DNA from 2 places in the Pseudoalteromonas sp. Scap06 genome. Region 2 is predicted to be linked to the other one. Evidence: riboswitches for the same ligand, from Rfam matches in the RefSeq annotation. Region 2 holds a riboswitch; the other holds the start of a gene.
What was found. A riboswitch is a leader RNA that binds a small molecule or an ion and turns the genes downstream of it on or off. The one in region 2 is predicted to bind lysine.
Positions count from the first base shown of each region.

Region 1: another riboswitch for lysine. It lies ahead of dapA (4-hydroxy-tetrahydrodipicolinate synthase); the one in region 2 lies ahead of lysC (lysine-sensitive aspartokinase 3).

Region 1 covers NZ_CP041330.1:205,055-208,472, forward strand. The annotation lists gene FLM47_RS00995 (PLP-dependent decarboxylase) at 1-303, opposite strand, end outside; gene FLM47_RS01000 (2,3,4,5-tetrahydropyridine-2,6-dicarboxylate N-succinyltransferase) at 303-1,043, opposite strand; gene dapA (4-hydroxy-tetrahydrodipicolinate synthase) at 1,059-1,943, opposite strand; lysine riboswitch at 2,071-2,250, opposite strand; gene FLM47_RS01010 (DNA-3-methyladenine glycosylase I) at 2,438-3,136, shown strand; gene FLM47_RS01015 (YdiU family protein) at 3,145-3,418, shown strand, end outside.
Region 2 covers NZ_CP041330.1:1,947,429-1,950,846, reverse strand. The annotation lists gene nhaD (sodium:proton antiporter NhaD) at 1-991, shown strand, start outside; lysine riboswitch at 1,090-1,262, shown strand; gene lysC (lysine-sensitive aspartokinase 3) at 1,338-2,729, shown strand; gene FLM47_RS08955 (4'-phosphopantetheinyl transferase superfamily protein) at 2,703-3,418, opposite strand, start outside.

The sequences.
Region 1 (3,418 bases), 1.6 Mb from region 2:
TTGTTTTGGGCTTTTAGCAGGGCCCGTGTTGAGCACGCGCTCGCTGTTAATTCCTTGGGCAAGTACTTGCTCAAGTTCGCCTTTACTTGCAACATCAAAGTTAAAACCAGCGTTATCTAAACTTTGTATCACTTTAGATAGGGGATTGGCTTTAACCGCATACCAAAGCTTTACTTCGGTTTGCGCCACTAAGTGCGCAAGGTGCGCATCTAGTGAGTCGAGGTCGTAGACAAAAAATGGAGTATCGAGTTTACTCGAAAGCTCATCAATAGCGCTTTTAACGGGCGTGCTCAAAAAGGTCATTAACGTAAAACCTCTTCAAGCAATAATGACGCGTCACTTTGCTCGTCCCGGTATTTAACAATTAAGGCACACGACATACTCAAGCCTTGAGCACGCGCCCAGTCGTTTGACGCAGGGCGAGAGCCTGGGATCACAATCGCGTATTCAGGGATTGCTTCGCCTTTATCAAGCTGACGCTCATTAACGCAGTCATAAACAGGGATGGTTGCAGATAAGCGAACACCTGGGGCTAGTACCGCGCCTTTTTTAACTACCACGCCTTCAACAATCACACAGCCTGCACCAATGAATGCATCGTCTTCTATGACCACAGGGCTTGCGCCAATGGGCTCAAGTACCCCGCCTAATTGTACCGCGGCGCTCAAATGAACATTTTTACCCACTTGCGCACATGAGCCAACCAATGCGTGGCTATCTACCATAGTGCCCTCGTCAATAAAGGCGCCAATATTTACGTACGCAGGTGGCATAATAATAGTGCCTTTGGCAATATGTGCACCACGGCGCACACTTGAACCACCTGGCACCATGCGAACGCCTGCTGTGGCTTCAAAGCATTGCGGCGCTAGATTATGTTTATCTACAAAGCCACCAGGAAACTCCATGTTAGTGCCGTTTTTAAATGCCTCTAAAATGCCTTGCTTTACTTCTACGTTAGCGTGCCATTGGCCGTTTTCGTCTTGTGTTGCTGCGCGAACTGCGCCCGTTTCTAAATTATTTAATAGTTCTAACCAGCTCATTATAAAAACCTGTATTTAATGCCAAGATAAAATGGTGTTGTTTGCCGATGAAATGTCATCTGTGTGTGTCAGCTCAAGGTGTGTTAAAGGTGGACGTAAATGCGGACTGCTAATACGCCCTTGTAAATGCATTAACACTTTGACTGGGATAGGGTTTGCTACTGAAAATAAACTATTGATAGCGCTAGACCATTGGACAAAAAGATTAGGATGTTGGCCGCTTAAACTGCGCTTTACAAACTCATGGGTTTGCACTGGCCATGCATTGGCTGCAACCGACACTAAACCTTTTGCACCTGCTTGGGCAAAATAAGGCATGAGGGCATCGTCACCACTAAAAATGGCTAGTTCAGGCGCTGCTTGTCGATAGGCTTCAAATTGAGAAATACAGCCACTGGCTTCTTTGAGTGCCCATAAATTTTTATGTTGTTTGAGGTTTTCAATGGTTGCAATGGGAATGCTAACCGCACTACGTCCTGGTACGTTATAAAGCATACAAGGATGAGAACTGGCATTGAGCAGGCTTTCAAACCAATGGGTTTGCCCCACTGCACCGGGTTTGGCGTACAAAGGCGAGCCAAGTAAAAAACCATGAATAGGCAGTTGGTTGCAGTAGTTAACCCATTCAAGCTGCTGCTTTAAGTTACTACCACCGACTGCGACCATAAGCGGGACGCTCGGCTCTAATTGGCAGACATGCTCTACGATGGCTTGCTGCTCTTTTAGGGTCAGGGCTAACCCTTCGCCAGTGCTACCAAGTAATAAAATGCCGTTGTTAGCGGCTTCTTGTTCGGCCACCAAGGTGTCTAAGGTTGCGTAATCAACTAGGCCATTTTGATCAAATGGGGTGATCAGCGCAGTCCATAAATGGAAATTGTTAATATTGAAGTTGTTGATCATCTCTCACGAACTTATAGGGCATTCGTCGAGTTATTGGCGGGTATTTAGGGTGCCTGACTCTTTGAATGTATTTATAATTCGAAGAGCGAATGGGCTTAAATAATAGGGCGCACGGCCTTATTATACTAAGACCAGAAGCTCTCCACCAAATATGTTATTGGTGACAGTCGCTAGGATTCAACCTAGTCGCCCGAAGTAACCTTTCACAAAAAAGTGTTACCTCTCGGCGTTAATTCCCCTCACGTATGCTCAATGGAGTTTGCGCTCCTAACATACGCTACCTGAATAACGCACCTCTTCCAGCCCTTTGCACTTGCTATTGAAAAATCAATCAACAAATACAATGTAATAGGGTAAGTGTGGCGATTAAACCACTTTAGCCGTCTAGGTGTCAAGTGACTAAATACAGAATAGTTCATCGATAATAGCAACGGTTACGTATTGGCTGCTTTTCTCGTAAACTAGTTTCATGGTCGAAGTAAGGTATTAAGCAGATGGAAAAATTTAGCGATATTTATAAGCGTGCAGTGGAGCGAAAGGGCTCTGAAAAAATGCTTAAATTGTTACTCTCAAAACCTTTATCAACAAAGCAACTCGTCACATTAAGTGATGATGATTGGCTAGAAGAATTTACTCGGAAAGTTTTTCAAAGTGGTTTTTATTGGTCGGTGATCAACAGTAAGTGGGCCGGATTTAGAGAGGTTTTCTGGGATTTCAGTGTTGAAAAATTATTGATGATGCCACCAGACATTTTAGAACAAAAAGCCAGTGACGAACGGATTGTGCGCAATTATAAAAAAGTAAAAACCATTACTGATAATGCGTATATGATCCACGAAGTTGCAGAGCAACACGGCAGCTTTAGTGAGTTTATTGCTAACTGGCCAAGTGAAGATATTATTGGCTTGTGGGCGTATTTAAAAAAGCATGGTGCGAGGCTGGGTGGTAATACCGGCCCTTATGCGCTGCGCGCCTTAGGAAAAGATACTTTTTTACTTTCAAGAGACGTAGAAAGCTATTTGCGTGCACATAAAATTATAGATGGTGGATTGCAAACTAAAAAGTCACTAAGTGCGGCGCAGGCATTCTTTAATGAACTGCAGCAGCAAAGCGGCTTAAGCATGCAAGAGCTAAGCTTAATTGTCGCTTATGGTGTCGGCGACAATCGCGTAGGTATCAGCCAAAAACAATAGGATTAAACATGAAATTAGTGCCAAGGTATACCGACATTGGTGAGGGGTTTGCAATTAGCGATCATCCAGCCAAGGTGACAGCGCCACAGTTATTGTTATGGAATGAGCCCTTAGCCGAACAATTTAATATACAAGTGAATGCCGATTCTCGGGCAAATATATTCAGTGGAAATGAACCTCAAGCAGTTTCTGCAGTTGCATTAGGGTATTCGGGTCATCAGTTTGGTCATTTTTCTCCACGCTTAGGAGACGGCCGAGCGCATTTACTTGGCGCGATTAGTG
Region 2 (3,418 bases):
GGGACTTATTGAAAATGTTGTGAACCGGATAATGCCAACCAGTATTAGTGAACGAAAGCTAATGTTTTTGGTAGGGTGTTTTGCATTTGTATTTTCGTCTATCTCCGACAATGTAACAGCTACACTGATCTCCTTGGCTGTTATCATGTCATTAAAGCTTGAAGCCAAAAAACTAGTTAAGTACGCCACCTTAATTGTATTTGCAGTGAACTCCGGTGGTGTTTCACTTATCACAGGTGATGTAACCACGTTAATGATTTTCCTTGATGGTAAAGTGACTATTAGTCACTTATTATTGTTAATTGTGCCTGCATTATTAAGCGTATTATTACTGGCTACCTTGTTATCAATTGGTATGAACAAGCAGTTAGAGTTTAAAAAGACTAAATTTAAACGCATTGAAAAAACCGACATTACTATCGCTGTCATTTTCTTCACTACCGTTATTTCTACCCTTACTTTAAGTGTTTTATATAGTGTGCCGCCGTTACTTACCTTTTTACTCGGCCTGTCTATTATGTTTTTAGTCGCGCAATTTTTAATGCGCAAAAAAGACATCAATAAAGATATGATCGACTTTATACGTGACATAGAGTACGACACCTTACTGTTTTTCGTAGGTGTGTTATTACTTGTTGGCGCATTAAAAGAAGTGGGCGTGCTAAGCCAATTTACAAACCTGTATACAGTGATGGCGCCAGAGTACGCTAACTACTTAATGGGTATTTTATCGGCCGGTGTTGATAACGTGCCACTAACGGCTGCGTTACTAAAAGCCGACATTGTAATGAGTCAACAGCATTGGTTGTCGTTTACGTATGCAACCGGTGTGGGTGGTTCAATGCTGATCATTGGTTCGGCGGCTGGTATTATTGCTATGAGTAAGGTTAAAGAACTTACTTTTGCAAGTTACCTTCGTTTGTCGTTGTATTTGTTAGTGTGTTACACCTTTGGTTATGCTGGCTCTTACTTTATGGGTAGTTTTATTTGATTTTATAATAAAACGACTTGACAGCTAGACGTCTAAACGATAACTTTCAAAGCCGCACTCTTAGTGCGGTTTTGTTTTATTAGCCACAGGTTAATAATACATTCAGAAGAGGTGCGATACTTAGGTACTTAATGTGAGGCAACGACAGCCTGCGACCATTAAGGAGGGAAGTACTCGCCGAGGAAAATAATGGGTCGTTACCATTGTTTTTCGGTTTATGGGGCTGAATCCTCAAAACTGTCACCAATTTAGGTGGAGAGCTTCTGGCAGTAGATTTTTCTTATCTTTATTTCCTGCCAAGTTCTTCTTGTTTTATTGCGGTTTGGATGCCGCGAAAGGAGACGAAATGACTACCCAATCAGTGCCACAAAGTTCACAGTGCACAAAATCAGATTACATTGTTGCCAAATTTGGTGGCACCAGCGTTGCTAACTTTGAGGCGATGAGCCGTTGTAGCGAAATCATTGTAAACGATAACAGCGTTCGAATTGTTGCAGTGAGCGCCAGCGCCGGTGTAACTAATCACTTGGTGGCACTTTGCAAAGCCGATATTGATGCCGCTGAACGTCAACAGCATGTTGACGGTGTACTTGCTATTCAGCAGGCAATTTTAACTGATCTGACCCTAGATGATGATTTAGCGCTTGGTTTTAATAACACCCTCGATGACTTCCAAACACTGGCACATCAAATACTGACAACAGAGAAGCAACACGATGAGTTACTCAGCTTTGGCGAGCGTTTATCGTCGTATTTATTTACTCAAGTATTGCGCTTAAAGGGCTTAAATTCGCAGCGTTTTGATGTTCGCCAGGTGCTTAAAACCGATAGCCAATTTGGTAAAGCCACGCCTAATGTAGCCGCCACAGCGCTTGCAGCTAAAGAGCATTTAATTCCTTTACTAGAGAACAATGTAATTGTTACTCAGGGCTTTATTGGCAGCGATGAAAACAATGTAACTACCACACTAGGTCGCGGTGGCTCTGATTACAGTGCCGCCTTGTTAGCTGAAGCAATTAACGCTAAAAGTGTGCATATTTGGACCGACGTAGTGGGTATTTTTAGCACCGATCCGCGTTTGTGTGTAAAAGCCACACCTATTGCGCGTTTAAGCTTTGATGAAGCGGCAGAAATGGCCACTTTTGGCGCTAAAGTGCTGCATCCGGCTACAATTTTGCCAGCCAGTCGCAGCCATATAAATGTGTTTGTTGGCTCAAGCACAGAGCCAGAGCGTGGTGGCACTTGGATTGAACGAGAAAAATCTCAGCTACCTGGTATTCGTGCGGTCACGCAACGTAAAAATCAAATATTATTAACCCTTAAAAGCCCTGAAATGCTATTAGCGAGTGGTTTTTTAGCGCGTATTTTTACTATTTTAAGTGAATGTAATATTTCGGTAGACTTGGTTACTACCTCTGAAATTAGTGTAGCTATTACCCTTGATAACGCGCCTAATGCATCACGCCCAGAGCTAGATCAAGAATGCTTAGATAAACTCGCTGAGTTTTGCCATGTATCGGTTGAGAACAATTTAACCCTAGTAGCACTTATTGGGTCTGAAATTGTATTGCGTCAGCACGAAATGAATTTAATGCAGGTGTTGAGCGAATTTAACATTCGTCTTATTTGCCATGGTGCGAGTAAACACAACCTGTGCTTTTTAGTCGAGCAAAGTGAGTCTGATGCTGTGGTCCAAGCTATTCATAGCCGACTACTTGAAGGCGAGCTTGCTGCTTAACGCTGCAAATGAGATAAATGAGCACTGCCAGTCGGTGCTTTTTTTTGCCACAACGCTAATATCAAACTGCTCGTTTACATCATTTGTTAATGCGGTACTAGTTGCACTTAATTGCGAGTTGCCAAGCTCACAAAATACATTGGGGCTTAATAGCTGGGCAATAGGGCGGCTGGTTGCTTTTGCTAACGCCTCTTTTAAAGTCCAAAGTCTAAAAAATGTCGCCGCTTTAGAAGCTGTGCATGGTTGCTTAGTTATAAGAGCCACTTCTGCAGCATCATAAAAGTGCTTTGCGAGTTTTTCAAATGGCCGTTTTAAACTGATTTTTTCTATATCAAAACCAAATAGCGAATGATCAATATTTAGCGCCACGCCTACCAAACCATGAGAGTGTGACACACAGCAACTATACACCTGGTTGTTATTTATATTTAGCTCAAGCTTACTGGTTTGTTGATTAAATTCAGAGCTGATTTTATCAAGCGTTATATTACTGCTGCTAGGTAATACACTTTTGACTAAATATTTTAGTAACAGCCGCGTTGCTACATATTCTTGCTTTGCTTGGGGCGTTTTACGACGCGCGATGACACTTAATTCAAATGGGCTTAAAAACTGTGTAAGTGTTAGCTCATCAACCTGCAATTGGCTGGCATCAAATAATAAAATGGTGTGGTTATTATTCTCAGCAA